One region of the Blautia sp. NSJ-175 genome, then DNA from elsewhere that is predicted to be linked to it. Evidence: riboswitches for the same ligand, from Rfam matches in the RefSeq annotation. Region 1 holds a riboswitch; the other holds the start of a gene.
The links. A riboswitch is a leader RNA that binds a small molecule or an ion and turns the genes downstream of it on or off. The one in region 1 is predicted to bind cobalamin.
Positions count from the first base shown of each region.

Region 1 (7,937 bases):
CCACCTTTATTTTGTATATATCTTTGCTCACTCCATCCGGCGCAGTAATTTCAACATCTATAATCTTGTTTCCACTCTCATCTATCTCTATACCCGAATCATCTAAATTAACTCCTATATAATTGCCGCATTCCCCTTTTCCGTCATCAAAATAACCACCTTCGCTATTTTCGTTTCCAAGGACATTTACCTTCGCTCCGCCGGCAGAGGGAAGAACACTGAGCAAAAGTTTATTGTTCTTTGATGTTTTAGGAACACTGATGATATAATTCCCGGACTCCTTGTCTAACGCTGTCTCATATTGTATTGGGAACACATAGTTTTCAGGAAAAGATACTGCCTTAATCTCAGATATTTTCGTGTCACTGCTTTCTTCAATATCAGCCTCTTCACCATCCCAGTAAAAGATATAAGGTATATTCAAAACATATCTCGGCAGCATATTATCGGATTCGTTTAATCCTGGTACGCTAATATTCGTATCTAATATCTTCATCACAGGAGGCATTTCACTAAAATCAATATCCATCTTTATAGGTGGTACACCCAAAATAAAAGATAAATTAACTACGTTCAAACCCTTATGAGGCTTGATGACCGGAGTGTTGTATTTTCCTTTATATATATTACTGATTACATCAAACCGTTGTGGAGAGCTGCCGTTTACTGACATATAATTATTTCCTATATTCATCCAATAAAAGCAGGATTTCGTTATGGCACTTAGGTTAATTGTTTCCATTTTATTTTGCTGCCTGTTTACTACCATGGAAAAATTATCTATATCACCAGACAGCTCAGCATAATGATATAGACCGTCTTCAAAATTTGTTTTCTCTGTTTCCCCTGATAAAATTTCATCTGTCTCATTGTTTTTAATGCCTAAATATTCAACCAGAAACGGATAACCCGAGTCTGCTCCAAAGGACGTTTCCGTATTGAAAACAGCTATAAGATCTGTCTCTTTCCCATTTGCAGCTTCTACTTTAATATCAAAATACAATGCGCCAAATATAGATGTATTGGAATACATTTGCATATCACTCATAATATTGGAATAGGTTATAATAAAATGTGTCTTTCCATCTTTTACTGTATTCTCTATTTTTTTATCTGAATCAGCGAACAGGGTTCCCTCTTCATTATATATATCCAAGGAACCAAAGACCTCTGTAACTTTGCTTTCGGAATCTGGTAAAACGCCTTCTATTATAATTTGATCATTATAAAAAATTCTATAAAAATCCTTGTTTCCGACAAAGATATTTCCGTTTTCTTCCAATGGCTGTAATGAAAATTCATGGTCGCTATTTTTTATATTTATCTGTATCTGAGAATTATCTGCTGTATTCTCTGCTGCCCATACATCTGTCTTGTTTAGTACTGCGATCATTACAAGAACTGCCATACTCAAAATCTTTAGCAACTTCTTCATATTTCTTCCTCCATATTATATTCATATTAATTCACTAAGAAACAGGGCAGTATGTCTCCATACCGTCCTGTCCTCCTGGAATATTAATATTCTTTATTTAGAAGTAGTTTTAGGATAATAGTAGCTAGCATAGCTAAGTACAACTGATGAACGATCCTGGCTAATTGTATTCTGGCTCATATAATTGTTTTCATTTAATGGTGTATTTCCATCAAATCCCGAATACGTCCAGCCCACACCATAATATGCAGCATCTGACTCGTACGCTTTTCCCTGATAAAACAGATTTGTTTCTGCGGTTCCACCTATATACAGTCCATCTATTGCGTTGTATTTAATATCTGGATTCTGCCAATCCGGTACCACCTTCCAGAATCCCTTTGTAATATCAAGGTTCATCTTAGGAAGCGCTTCTTTTACTATTAACTCCACATTGGTACCAGGCGCCACTTTAACTGTAGCACTCCCGTTCAATGCAGGATGTGTCCCATCCGCCACAGCATTTAACGTCACCGTTACGGAAATATCATTATCGGCTGCAAACACACTGATGCTCATCGACAGCATCATAACCATTGCCAATACAATACCTAAAAACCGTTTCATACCTTTTTTCATTTTGTTTCCTCCTTATGATATTTTTTATTTTGCCTTCCGGCAGTATCTATCACAACAAGACTGGGCCCTCGTCTTGTCATAATCTATTAAATTATTCAAAAAATGGTACAAAAAATACACGTCCGTCATGCCTTCGGACACTGCAAATAATTGGTTTGCCACAACTGTGTTTGTGTTCTGACTTGGGTTCGTCCTACTAAAAGCGCCTTCCCGGGAATGATGCCCAGTGGCTTTGCTGCTTTGTTCGTCCCCCTTACAGCAGGGATGTTCTGCCCGGATTCTCACCGGATTCCTTTAAACAGGGCTATTGCCCTGACCACAGAAGATATATTTAATTTTTCTGTTCAAACTATAAAACGCCTTCCCGTACATACAGGAAGGCGTTATGGATTCATAATAAATATACCCAGACTGCTCCCTTGTACATGACAGGAAAACAGCGGGCACTGACTTTGTTTACAGTAGATTTACATCTGTTCCGGATTCTCACCGGATTTCCCATTATTATTCTGACATTATGCATCAGAATAAACTGCAATCTTTTTTCTATATTCTCGATATGGCTACATTCTAACTCATTTGGTAATATTTGTCAATATACTGTGCAATAATTTTCTTACTTTGTACATATGTCATAACAGGTCACACGCCATTGCCCCGGGAGGTGTTTTCTCCAAGGGGATGCTGCGCGATGCGAAGCAAAATCCCGAGTTAGCCAGCGCCAAAATGCAATTTATTGCATTTTGTACCCTAAAGGGCAGAACTGTGCATCGCGAAACGTGTTACTGGGCACGCAGTGAACAGTAACCATATGTCACTATTTTTCAGATGCCGTCGGCATATTCCACCTGAATGCCGTATTGTGCCGCATAGGTCTCCATCTTACTTCCCCGGCGGCAGCGGATGACACAGTTCTTATTGGTCAGCCATTCCCCCACATCCTGTGGGTCATGGAGGATTTCCAGCACCTTCAGGTTATTGCAGCCATGAAAAGCCCATTTTCCTATCTTCTGCACCGACGGCGGAATGAAAACATACTCCAGCTTCTTACATTTTAGAAATGCACTCTCACCGATCATTTCCAGATGTTCCGGAAAATGCAGGGATTTGAGGCCACACTGATAAAATGCCTGGTTTTCTATCCTGTGCAGTTTTTCGGGAAATTTTATATCCTCCAGGGACTCGCACTTATAGAACGCCTGATTCCCAATTGTCCACATCACCTCGGGCAGTGTAACATTGGAAAGGGCACGGCAGTTGGCAAATGTCATGTCCGGCAGTATCCTGCAGTTTCCCATGGGGTCAAACAGGGCTTTCTCCATCCTCTTGCATCCGTCAAATACGCCTTTTCCCAATTCCCTCACTGTCTTTGGCAGCAGTATCTCCCTCAGATTGCTGCAGTTGCCGAAGGCACCCTTCTTGATCACATATACTCTGGGCAGCGCTGCATGCCTGAGAGCTGTGCAGTTAAAAAACGCCTCTGTACCCACGACACGGACAGCGGGCAGTTTTATGTTCTTTACCTTGATATTATTCTTAAGAAAACACACGCCCAGCATTTGGTAACAGGCAGGTATCTGCATATCCTCCTCCGCTGCGCGAATAACATTTTTTCGTTCCAGTACACAATATTCCATCTTTCTTCACTCCCGCCTTGCATATGTGCCATTATAACATAGAGAGGGAATATTTTTGTTGTCCAAACTGGTTATATTAAAGGAAGATAAACAGAAACTTTATTTCCGTAATACCGTTCAAATGTAAAACCCATTCTGTCTGCAATGACATCATTGGCAGGCACCCACTCCCTGAATATGTATTTGCAGAGATATCTCACGGTCTCTGCCAGCTCTTTTTTGTCTGAATCCTGTTTTGTCTCGAACACAGCATAGCGCCTCCCCGGTATGGTTACAGTTACAAGACCCTCGGGCACACAGGAGAAATTTTTGACGACAGGCCCCATAAGATATGTGATCTCCTGGCTGTCCAGGGGATGATACCACATGGCTATGTAATCATCCTTGAAACACTGCATTCCGGAAAGCTCCGCGTTATCTATTTCCGGAAACTCATGGTCCAGCCAGTAAGCCACCTCCTCCAGAAGGTCAATATCTGCTCCTTCCTCCGGAATGATTGACCGTCCGGCCATCTTCAGCTCCTGTGTCTCCAGAAATGAAATGCGTATCTGATTCCCGTCGTATTCCGGTTCAGGCAGCACATCCAGCCTGATATCATCCTGCCGCTTTAATTCACTGGCAGGAAAACCAAATTCCTTCTTAAAGGCTTTGGCAAATCCAGCTGCTGTCTCAAAACCATACATTGACGCGGCATTCCCAATCTGTTCTCCGTCCCCAATCCTGGCTGCTGCTTTGAGAAGCCGCCTCCTGCGTATATACTCTCCCAGAGGCATATCGTAATACATGCGGAAAAGGTGGCGAAAATGATCTGTGGAATAGCCGAAAGCCTCTGCAATATCATCCTGCCCGTACTCCATATCCAAATGTGTCTCTATATAGGCCAGTATCTTATCGTCCATGATCTTTTTCATATGTACCTTCCCCCATGCTTTTTCGACATATTTCGACAAACAAAATAGGATGCCGCACGCCCTGCGCAGCATCCCTGTTTTTTTATTTCCTGTCAGCCTACACGAAGCTGAAATTTCTGTATATCCTTCTCACTGGAAACCTTCTCAATCTCTGCTCCCAGGCATCTTAATTTCTCTTCAAAACGCTCATATCCCCGCTGGATATAAACAATATCGTCCACAATGGTAAGTCCCTCTGCCGCAAGTCCTGCAATGACAAGAGCCGCTCCCGCGCGCAGATCGGGCGCACTTACCCTGGCACCGGTCAGTTTGTGTACCCCGTCAATAATGGCTGTATTGCCCTCCACCTTGATGCTGGCTCCCATACGGGAAAGCTCGTCCGCGTATTTGAAACGGTTCTCGAAAATGGACTCCGTCACAATGCTTGTCCCCTCCGCCAGTGTCAGTGCCACAGTAAACTGGGGCTGCATGTCTGTGGGATAGCCCGGATAGGGCATGGTTTTTACATGGGTGCGTTTCAGGCGTTTGGAGGCTACTACGCGTACCGCGTCATCGAATTCCTCCACCTCACATCCGATCTCCTCTAATTTGGCTGTGGTCGCCTCAAGATGCTTCGGAATCACGTTCTTCACCATAATATCCCCCATGGTAGCTGCTGCAGCGCACATGAAAGTACCCGCCTCAATCTGATCCGGGATGATGGAATAACTGGTTCCGTGAAGCTTCTCCACGCCTTTGATACGGATAACATCCGTACCGGCGCCCTTGATGTTGGCTCCCATACTGTTCAGGAAGTTGGCCACATCCACCACGTGAGGCTCTCTGGCCGCATTCTCGATGGTGGTATTGCCCTCTGCCATGGCGGCTGCCATCATGATATTGATGGTCGCTCCTACGGACACCATGTCCAGGAAAATATGCTTTCCTGTCAGCTTCTCCGCTTTGGCGACTACTGCGCCGTGGAGAATATCAACGGACGCACCAAGAGCCCGGAAACCTTTCAGATGCTGGTCAATGGGCCTGCTTCCGATGTTGCAGCCTCCGGGAAGAGGAACTTCCGCTGTCTTGTATTTTCCAAGCAGCGCGCCCAAAAGATAGTAGGACGCTCTGATCTTCTTGATATATTCGTATTCCACGCTGATGTTGGCTATGGTGGAACCTGTGATCTTCACCTCTGTGGGACTGATTCTCTCAACAGATGCGCCGATTTCCCTGATTGCCTCTAATAAAACATTGATGTCACGTACGTCCGGTAAGTTCTCGATGTAAACCATTTCATCCGTCATAATTGCCGCCGCAAGGATGGCCAGTGCCGCATTCTTCGCGCCGCCGATCTCCACTTCGCCGACTAACGGGTTACCGCCTTTGATAACATATTGTTCCATATTCACACCTCTATATTTTATTTATGCTCCCCGCCGGTATACTCGGTACCAGAAAACATAATCTCGTCTTCAAATTTACTTTTCTTAATTCATCTGATCGGATAAAAGACAGACTTTCCGGCAGGTTCATGATTTGTCTTCCTGCTAAGATAGTCTACGACTTAAATATTATATTATAACAGATAAAGCAATTTGTAAACAAAAATTAATATTTTCATTTTTTCTTCATAAACCGACATTCTCTATTCTCTGTCACTGTTTCAGTCTTTCTACAATTTTCTGTAAAGTTTCCTCCACATCCAGATTTTTCTCATCAACTGTGATATCCGCATATTTTTCGTACAGCGGTATGCGCTCATCGTAGAGTCCTCTCAGGTCCTGACCTTCCTTCAGGACAACGCCGCGTCCCTTCAAATTACTGAGGCGTTTGTCCAGGGTGTCGTAATCCAGTTTCAGATAGACGATCTGTCCTGTCTCTGATAATTTCTCCATAGCCCGGCTGCAGTACACCACGCTCCCCCCTGTGGCGATAACAGCCTTTTTGGCCTCATTGGCAACCTGTATATTGGCATTTTCCTCTGCTCTTAGGAATCCTTCCAGCCCGTCCTGGGCAATGATCTCACTTAACAGCCGGTTCTCTCTCTCCTGGATCACCAGGTCTGCGTCTATGAACCGGTATCCCAGTACCTTTGCCAGAATGACTCCAACCGTACTTTTGCCCACACCGGGCATTCCGATCAATACTATGTTTCTTTTCATTTTCTGCTTTTCTTCTTTCTGCGTTTCTTAATACTGTATCCGAAGGTTCCCAGCTTTTTCCCGAGGCTGTAATACTCTCCGTGGGAATAGACAATGGGATTGGCAAGGGCCAGGTCAAATTTCCCCTTCTCATCCATGTATTCTTTATCCACATGTACGGCCAGCACATCCGCAAGGAACATACTGTGGCTCCCGTACTCCGTGATCTCCTTCACACGGCACTCTATGGAGACCGGTGATTCTTTTATCATCGGGGCACCCACATGGGAAGCCTCCTCTTTGGTGAGATGGGCCATTTTAAACTTGTCCACATCTCTGCCGGATTTTACCCCGCAGTAATCTGTGGCATATGCCAGCTTTTCCGTGGTCAGATTTATAACAAACTCCCTGGTGCTGCAGAGCATTTTATAGGAGTAGCGCTCCGGCCTTACGGAGATGGATACCATGGGCGGATTGGTGCAGACCGTCCCGGCCCATGCCACGGTAATGATATTGTCATGCCCTTCTTCATCCGCCACTGTCACCATCACGGCCGGCAGCGGGTAAAGCATGTTTCCGGGCTTCCATTCTATTTTAGACATTTTGTTTCCTTTCTTCAAAGGTTTTTATTCGCATTTTTCGAGCACAATCGGCTCACCGTCCTCCGGAGCAAGTTCCATGAGGGTTCCTTCGCTCTCGATCACAGTGCCGCGGAAACGCCATTTCCCTTTTGGCACTGCCACATTTCTGGACGTTCTGCCTTTTTCGCAGATGGGTGCCACCAGGATATCTTCTCCCAGCATGAACTGGTCATTGACTCTCTCGTATCCGCCCTCAGGAAATTCATATGCCATATACCGGGCAATGGGTTCCCCTGTCCGCGCGGCATGGTGGGCAAGCTCCAGGATCCTGGCCGCATAGCGTTCCCTCAGTTTCACACTCTTTAATATCCTGTCATAGCTTTCCCTGCCAAGCACTCTCCAGGGTGCTGCGGAGAACTGCATAACAGGCAGGAGACAGGCGATCTCACTGTGCCGGTTGAACAGCTCCTGGTCCAGATTACCGCTGTTTTCCTGGAAATTCACGTATTCACCGCCGCCGATCATATCCGGACTGCCAAAGGGATGTCCTGTGATCCCCTGCATAAGAGTGTCGGGCAGCAGCGCCCGGATGCCCTCCTCTCCCCAGTTGTGGGGCTTGTCACAGAGTCTCT
Region 1 is NZ_JALIFQ010000002.1:208,454-216,390, forward strand. It holds gene MUB35_RS04485 (hypothetical protein) at 1-1,435, opposite strand, end outside; gene MUB35_RS04490 (hypothetical protein) at 1,529-2,053, opposite strand; cobalamin riboswitch at 2,205-2,389, opposite strand; cobalamin riboswitch at 2,475-2,605, opposite strand; gene MUB35_RS04495 (leucine-rich repeat domain-containing protein) at 2,878-3,690, opposite strand; gene MUB35_RS04500 (AraC family transcriptional regulator) at 3,762-4,601, opposite strand; gene MUB35_RS04505 (UDP-N-acetylglucosamine 1-carboxyvinyltransferase) at 4,694-5,986, opposite strand; gene MUB35_RS04510 (shikimate kinase) at 6,239-6,745, opposite strand; gene MUB35_RS04515 (flavin reductase family protein) at 6,742-7,326, opposite strand; gene MUB35_RS04520 (glycoside hydrolase family 31 protein) at 7,351-7,937, opposite strand, start outside.

Region 2 (7,937 bases), on a different contig from region 1:
GGTACAAGCAGACTATGATGCAGATTCTAAAGCGGCAGATACGCCAAAAGCTGATTATGATGCAGATGTTAAAGCAGCGGATGCTGTAATAGCAGACCATAATATAGATAACAGCGCAGCAGATTCCGAAAATACGGATCATGAGGAGACAGATTACAAAGCAGCGGACCCCGTAAGCACAGAGGATTCTGACGCAGAATACAGTGATGCAGATATTATGGATTCAGACTCTGCAGACACAGAGGAACTTCCTTTTGAAAATCTGGTCAGTCAGGCACAGAAATCTGCTGCGAACAAGCCAAAAAAAGAAAAACATCGGGGAGAGCCTGAGAAAAAGAGTCCCATCTGGCTCATATCCGGTTGTATTTTGATCGTATGTCTTCTGATCGGCATTCTGTGGGGTGTGCGCACCATGCAGCAGATGGATGAGGAGAAGAAGGCATACTATGCCAAGATAGAGCCGGAAGACAAAACGTCCGGTGCGCAGGCGCAGAATACAGAGAATAAGCAGGATGCAGCCAACAAGGACACAGACAGCGGCGAAGAGGCAGATAAAGATGCCGGCAAGAAGGACAGCGGTGCTGCAGATGCTGACAAGAAAGATAAGGACAAAGAGCCGGAGAAGGAAGAAAAGCCTAAGGAAGAAAAAAAGGAAGAGAAGAAAGAGGAAAAGAAACAGGAATATTTTAAACAGGTGGATGCAGACAGCATTGACTTTTCAAAATTCCAGAAGGTTTCCATTGCATCCGCTGACCAGAATTCCCAGCAGTCCTCCGAAAAATATGATTACAGTGCAGCCAGCGCTGTGGATGGTGACACTGCTTCCTCCTGGCAGGAGGGAGAAGACGGACTGGGCGAAGGCACCGGCATCCGGCTGGATTTTGACAAAGCCCGCAAAGTGCAGTACATGGTGCTTTACCTGGGCAACTGGAGAAGTGAAAACATGTGGGAGGCAAATGCCAGACCCGCGTCCCTGACCATCAGCGTGGGCGATTCCCAGAAAAAGGATGTGGAGTTCTCTGATGAGATGAAAGCGTTCTGTCTGTCCTTTGATGAACCCGTGGAAGCTTCCTATGTATCCCTTTATATCAAAAGCGGATATGAAGGAGACAGATGGAATGACAACTGTATCTCCGAAGTTGAGATATATGAATAACAATATAAAAAGGCCATGGAGCAGAAGAGCAGCTTTCTGCTTCATGGCCTTTTTGGCAACAGCTCCGATGCCTGAATGGCTGTCGGAGACATATTTATCTGTCAATCGCACGGATGTGGTCAATAAAGAGACTGCGTATGCCTTCATATTCACCGAGACCTTTTAACACGGTCTTCACTTCATATCCCTCGTCTTTAAACTGGCTGTACCAGGATTCCGGGTCATCTCCTGCCATATCATTTTTCGCGTGGTCCCCTGCCACGATCATAAAGGGAGCCAGAACTACTTCCTTTGGCCGGTAAGCCTTCACCATTTTTTTCAGGCTTTCCATGGAAGGATAGGCTTCCACGGTCCCAAGGAAGAAATTGTGGTAGCCTTTATCCTTGAACGTGTAATCAAGAGCCGCATAGATGGAGTTGGCAAAATGTGTGGTGCCGTGTCCCATGAATACCAGTGCCTGATCCTTTGTAATATGGGAAAATTCCCGGGCGATGGCAGCGATCACTTTATGGCTGTCATCCTCTGTGGTGAGCAGCGGATCTCCGAAAGAAATGGAGTGGAAGGAATCCCGGAAGGAGAGGGCGTCCTCCTTCATTCGGTCATTTTCAATGCCGTTGATCACATGGGTGGGCTGTACCAGCACATCCGTGATGCCGTCGGCTGCCATCTGCTCCATGGCCTCCTTTACTGTGGGGACAATAATGTTGTCACGGTTTTTCAGCTTCCGTATGATCATTTTGCTGGTCCATGCCCGGTAGACAGGGTATTCGGGAAATGCCTGTCTCATGGAATCTTCAATGGCGTCAATGGTGACCTTTCTGGTGTCCTCATGGCTGGTGCCGAAGCTGACTGCCAGGATTGCTTTCTTTGTCTCTGTGTTCACTGGTGATATTCCTCCGTAATGTGTAGTATTCATATTGACATCTGCGATGTATTTTTCCAGAGTCTTCAGATTTTTGGGGACAGGCAGTGTGGGCTTTAAAATACCCTTCATACACAGACTGTCAAACAGCTCCAGAACAGCAGGCGGTTCCAGGTTCGTCCGGGCGAGGACTGCCTTGTTGCTGAATACATCAGCAGGGGTGCCGTGCATGAGAACCTTTCCCTCATGAAAAAGCATGATCTCATCTGCCCACTCATAGGCATAATTCACATCATGGGTGGCCATGAGGACGGTGATCCCGGCCTCTGTCAGACGATTGACGATGTGGTTGACCATGGTGGTGTGTTTGGGGTCCAGAGCCGCTGCCGGTTCATCTAAAATGATAATATCCGGATGCATAACAAGGATGTCTGCAATCGAGACCTGTTTTTTCTGCCCTCCGCTTAGGGAGTGGGTAGGCTTGTGGCGGAAAGGTGTGATCTCCAGATGATCAATAACCTCCTCCACCTCTTTTTTTGCATCCTCCTCGGACACACCCAGATTCAGGATGCCAAAGGAGATTTCCTGGTATACACTGGCTGAGAAGAGCTGGTTGTCAGGGTCCTGGAATACGATTCCTACCTTGCTGCGCAGTTTTAAGAGCCCCTTCTTGTCATAGGTGACCGGTTCTCCGTCAAAGTACAGGGTACCGGAGGAGGGACGGTGAATGCCGTTGCAGCATAAAAAGAAAGTGGATTTTCCGGAACCGTTGGAACCCATAAACGCAACTTTTTGTCCGCGTTTGATTTCCAGACTGAGACCGTTTAACGAATGGGAATTTTCATCGTCATAAGAAAAATATAAATTCTCTGCTTTCAGTATAATGTCATTGTTCATGTGAAGAACCTCCTCCAGATCATGATGGAAAATAAAAAGATTTCAAATAAAACAATCCACACAATCACTTTTTTCTTAGGAGGATAGGTTTCATTCAAAACATGGATGGTGCCGTCATAGCAGCGTGCTTCCATGGCACTGTAGAGGGCATTGGAGCGCTTTACTGCCCGAATCATCAAAACAGAGCCAAGGGAGCCGAAGGACTTTAAGCTTGTCCTGTAATCCCTGTTTCCAAGGCGGCTGTTCTGTGATGTGGAAATATAATACGCAGTGTCCAGCAGCACGAAGATGAACCGGTAGATGAGCAGCATAAGCTCGATCATCAGTTTGGGACAGTGGAGCTTTCCCAGTACATTTAAGATGTCCGGCATAGGTGTTGTCATGGACAGAAAATACAGGCAGGAGACTGCGGAAAGTGCCGTCAGGATCAACTGCAGAGCGTAGAGCAGGGCATCCAGACTTCCTGTGAGATATAAGCTCCCGATTGGGATGGCAAACAGGTCCAGCGGTTCGTGCTTTACATTCAGAACAATGGCAATGGTGCTCAGAATCAAGAAAGCCAGCGGCACAGTCATAAAGTGCAGATAGCGGGAAAAAGGGATTCCCCCCTTATAAACGGTGAGAATCCCTGTAACTGCTAAAACAATGCATGCGACCACGATGGAACGACTCATTACACAAAAAAGAAGTGTAATCATCGCAAACGCAAACTTTTCACCGGCATTTTCATATCTAAGCTTGGAAGTATAGCAAAGCTTATCAATGGTTATCATAAGTTACTCCTTTCGCCGGATGAAAAGTATCATTCGCCTTTTCCCAGCTTCTTTCTTTCTACAAAACGTCCCATAAAGAAGGCCAGAATGCCCACTCCGATGGAAGACTGTACGCAGAACAGAAGACTTTCCACTTCGCCCGGAAGCTCGCGGCCAAGCATTTTTTCAAGGAGCGGTTCCGCGATGGGCTGGAATCCGGAATCCACTTCCTCAACTATTTGGCTGCCGGCATCATCAGAGCCGCCGAAATCCGCATCCTTTAATGCAAAAAGCGGAACAAACGCAATTAAGAGAATCACAACTATTAATCCAATCACTGTTTTTTTCATATTACTTTGCCCCCTTTAAAAACCCGATGGTACGAAGTTCCGGTTTCGCATAGGTTTCAAGACCCATGATAATGAGAACTGTGATGACGCCTTCGATAATTGCCAGAGATAACTGTGTGGGTGCAAACATCAGCAGGAATTTTCCCATGGCTCCCATGATCGTGGTATCTGCATGATGAGCCAGAGCCAGCTGAACAGCAGTAACGCAGTATGTAAATAAATCGCCCAGGGTTGCTGCAAGGAAAATGGAAATATGCTTGTTTACCTTGCATTTTTTACATACGAAGAAAATTCCGTAGGATACAAAAGGTCCTGCAATCGCCATGGAAAAAGTATTGGCGCCCAGTGTGGTGAGTCCGCCGTGTGCCAGCAGGATTGCCTGGAAGAGCAGTACGATGATACCCAGAATGGAAACTGCGCTGGGACCGAAAAGGATAGCACCCAGTCCGGTTCCTGTCATATGGGAACAGCTTCCTGTTACAGACGGGATTTTCAGGGATGAAATAACGAACACGAATGCTCCTGACATTGCCAGCAGAGTGATCAGGTTTCTGTGTTCATTCAGGGTTTTCTTGATGGACATGAATCCTGCGATCAGGAATGGTACGCAGATGACACCCCATGCGATGCAGAACCCTCCGGGAAGATAACCTTCCATGATGTGCATGGCGCTGACGTTGGGCACGATACCAAAGGTCAGTGCGAACATGCTTGCCAGTACAATGATTTTTTTCTGTTTCTTACTCATTTTGTCTTTTCCTCCTTCTGATCGAGTAATAAAGCCTTACCCTTTAACCGGCAAAAGGCCAAAAAGGGTATAAAAAAACCTGGCGGCAGAAATACCGACAGGCCATCAGAAGAACAAACGCGGGGCAGGTGACTTTATACAAAGAATAAATGCCGTATCCGCCTGTTCTTACACAAGGCCATCGTTCGTAACCATTGTGTAAATCGTTTGTGACAGGCAGGTCTTCTGACTCGGGCCTCATCGCTGCATTTTGCCTTCCCAGTTTCCCAGTGACATTATAAAATGCAGCTCTTCCCTCACAGCGGCGTGACCGTGTGAGCTTTTAACTCAACTTTCCTATTCTTCCGCAAAAGCGGACACCTGTGCACACTCAATTCTGTGATTATTGTATCTCCCCGGAAGTTTTTTGTCAATTGAATTCGACAAGAAAAATCAGAAAACTATTATGGCACCAGATCTTCCTGCCGGGTATACGGGGAACAAGATGTTGCACCCGTTTTCATTCTGTGCTAATATGAAAAAACAGCAGGTGCCGTATAAGATTTGGAACAGTCATATTTTATGACCGCGGCATCTAAAAAACGGAAACGAAAGATATGGAGTGTAGGAACTATGAGTATTTCCATGATTGGAATTGATCACAGCAGAGCATCCGTAGATGTCCGGGCCAGATTTTCTTTCACCAAAAAAAATGCGGTGAGCGCTATGGAGCGTCTGAAAGAAGACAGGGACATCTTAGGGTGTATTATTTTGTCGACCTGCAACCGGATGGAGATCTGGGCCAGTGTGCAGGAAGACTGGGAGGGGTCCCTTCTTAGCTTTTTATGCAGAGAAAAAGAAGTTCCCGAGGAGGAATACCGGGAGTATTTTATCACAAGGGAAGGAAGGGAGGCTGTGGAGCATCTGTTTTATCTGACCAGCGGCCTGAAATCCCAGATTCTGGCGGAGGACCAGATCATTACCCAGGTGAAGGACGCACTGACTCTTTCCAGGGATGCCTACTGTACGGACGGTGTGCTGGAGGTGCTTTTTCGGATGGCAGTGACGGCGGCGAAGAAGGTTAAGACAGAAGTGGTATTTTCAAGGGCCAATACCTCTGTCATCCATCAGGCCATTGACAGGCTGGAAAACCAGGGATTTTCCATTCAGGGAAAAACCTGCATGGTCATCGGCAACGGGGAGATGGGAAAGGTGACAGCACTGGCTCTGAAAGAAGCAGGCGCTGATGTGACCGTGACCGTCCGTCAGTACCGGAGCGGCATTGTGACCATTCCCCAGGGGTGTGAGCGTATCAACTACGGCGACAGAATGGAACTGCTGCCAAAATGTGATCTGGTGGTATCCGCCACAGCCAGCCCGAACTGCACCATAACAAAAGAGCTTTTTGAAAACGCAGAGGTTCCCCATCATGTGATACTGATCGACCTGGCTGTGCCAAGAGATATTGACCCGGAGGTGGGAGAGCTGCAGAATGTGACGCTTTATGACATTGACAGCTTCAAGATCGATGCTGCCTCCCCAAGACTCCGGGCCAGCATGCAGAAGGCGGGGGCCATTTTGGATGAGCAGATGTCGGAATTTTATAATTGGTTTTCAGGGCGCGATGTATTTCCGAGAATCCAGGATATCAAGACAGAGGCAGTGGAGGATCTGAACGCGCGGATTCTGAAAATCTTAAAAAAGACGCCCATGGAGGACAGTGACAGGGAAAAACTCCTGAAAGCCATTGACACGGCAGCCGGAAAAGTGGTGAACAAAATGATCTTCGGCCTGCGGGATTCCCTGGAACAGGACGCGTTTATGGAGTGCGTGGCCGGATTGGAGAAGGTTTATGAAGACTGAGAAAAAACTGTTTCCCCTGTATACAGACCTGACACAGAAAAAAGCCGTGGTCATCGGCGGAGGAAAGATCGCTGCCAGAAGGATCAAAAGCCTTCTGGAATTTGTGGGGGAGCTGGTGGTGATCGCTCCTTTTGTACAGCCGGAGATCCGGGAGCTTGCAGAGAAGGGGGAGCTTATCTGGAAACAGAAAGAATACCGGCGGGAAGATCTGTACGACGCGGATTTGGCTCTGGCAGCCACAGATGACAGCAGAGTAAATGATGATATTTACAGTGCCTGCAAGTGTCTGGGCATACTGGTGAATACAGCCAGTGACCAGAACAAGTGTGATTTTCATTTCCCGGGACTTATCTGCCATGATGGCGTGGTCATTGGATTTAACGCGGCGGGAAAAGATCATAAAAAGACAAGACAGATGCGGGAAAAAGTGGAAGAATTTTTGAAAACGCCGGGAGGTAGAGCATGAACAGCAGGACAGTGGTAATCGGCAGCCGGGAGAGCCGGCTTGCTGTGATACAGAGCGAAATGGTGAAGGACTACATAGAGAAGAACAATGAGGGACTGAAGGCGGAGCTTCTCACCATGAAGACAACAGGGGATATCATTCTGGACCGAACCCTTGACAAAGTGGGGGGAAAGGGACTGTTTGTAAAAGAACTGGACCGGGCGCTTCTGGACGGAAGAAGTGAACTTTCCGTGCACAGCCTGAAGGATATGCCCATGGAGGTTCCGGATGAACTGCCTCTTCTGGCCTTTTCAAAAAGAGAGGACCCCAGAGATGCGCTGGTGCTCCCGGAGGGAGTGACCGAGCTTGACAGGACAAAGCCCATCGGCTGTTCCAGTCTCAGGCGTACCCTGCAGCTTCGGGAATTATTCCCGGATATGGAGTGCAGGAGTGTCAGAGGAAATGTGCAGACGCGGCTTCGGAAACTGGACAGCGGGGAGTACAGCGCGCTGGTGCTGGCAGCGGCGGGCCTTAAAAGGCTGGGGCTTACCCACAGGATTTCCAGATATTTTGAGCCGGAGGAGATGCTTCCGGCAGCAGGACAGGGCATTTTGACCGTGCAGGGCAGAAAAGGGAAGGATTACTCTTATCTGGACGGCTACGGGGACGCGGATAGTACCTGTGCGGCTTTGGCAGAGCGCTCTTTTGTAAGGTTTTTGAACGGCGGATGTTCCTCGCCGGTGGCTGCCCACGCGGTGGTGGACCGGGATGAAATCCTGCTTACCGGACTCTATTACGAGGAAGAGACAGGCGCTTATAAAAAGGGCAGTCTGAAAGGGAAAAGAGAAGAAGCAGAGGAGCTGGGCGTGCGTCTTGCACAGAAAC
Region 2 is NZ_JALIFQ010000015.1:109,277-117,213, reverse strand. It holds gene MUB35_RS21070 (NADase-type glycan-binding domain-containing protein) at 1-1,156, shown strand, start outside; gene MUB35_RS30895 (sirohydrochlorin cobaltochelatase) at 1,251-2,039, opposite strand; partial or broken gene MUB35_RS30890 (energy-coupling factor ABC transporter ATP-binding protein) at 2,313-2,915, opposite strand; gene cbiQ (cobalt ECF transporter T component CbiQ) at 2,912-3,688, opposite strand; gene MUB35_RS21050 (energy-coupling factor ABC transporter substrate-binding protein) at 3,718-4,017, opposite strand; gene MUB35_RS21045 (energy-coupling factor ABC transporter permease) at 4,019-4,765, opposite strand; cobalamin riboswitch at 4,964-5,144, opposite strand; gene hemA (glutamyl-tRNA reductase) at 5,378-6,607, shown strand; gene MUB35_RS21035 (precorrin-2 dehydrogenase/sirohydrochlorin ferrochelatase family protein) at 6,597-7,073, shown strand; partial or broken gene hemC (hydroxymethylbilane synthase) at 7,070-7,933, shown strand.
Region 2: linked by a shared signal. The riboswitch ahead of MUB35_RS21045 (energy-coupling factor ABC transporter permease) and the one ahead of MUB35_RS04490 (hypothetical protein) in region 1 are both predicted to bind cobalamin.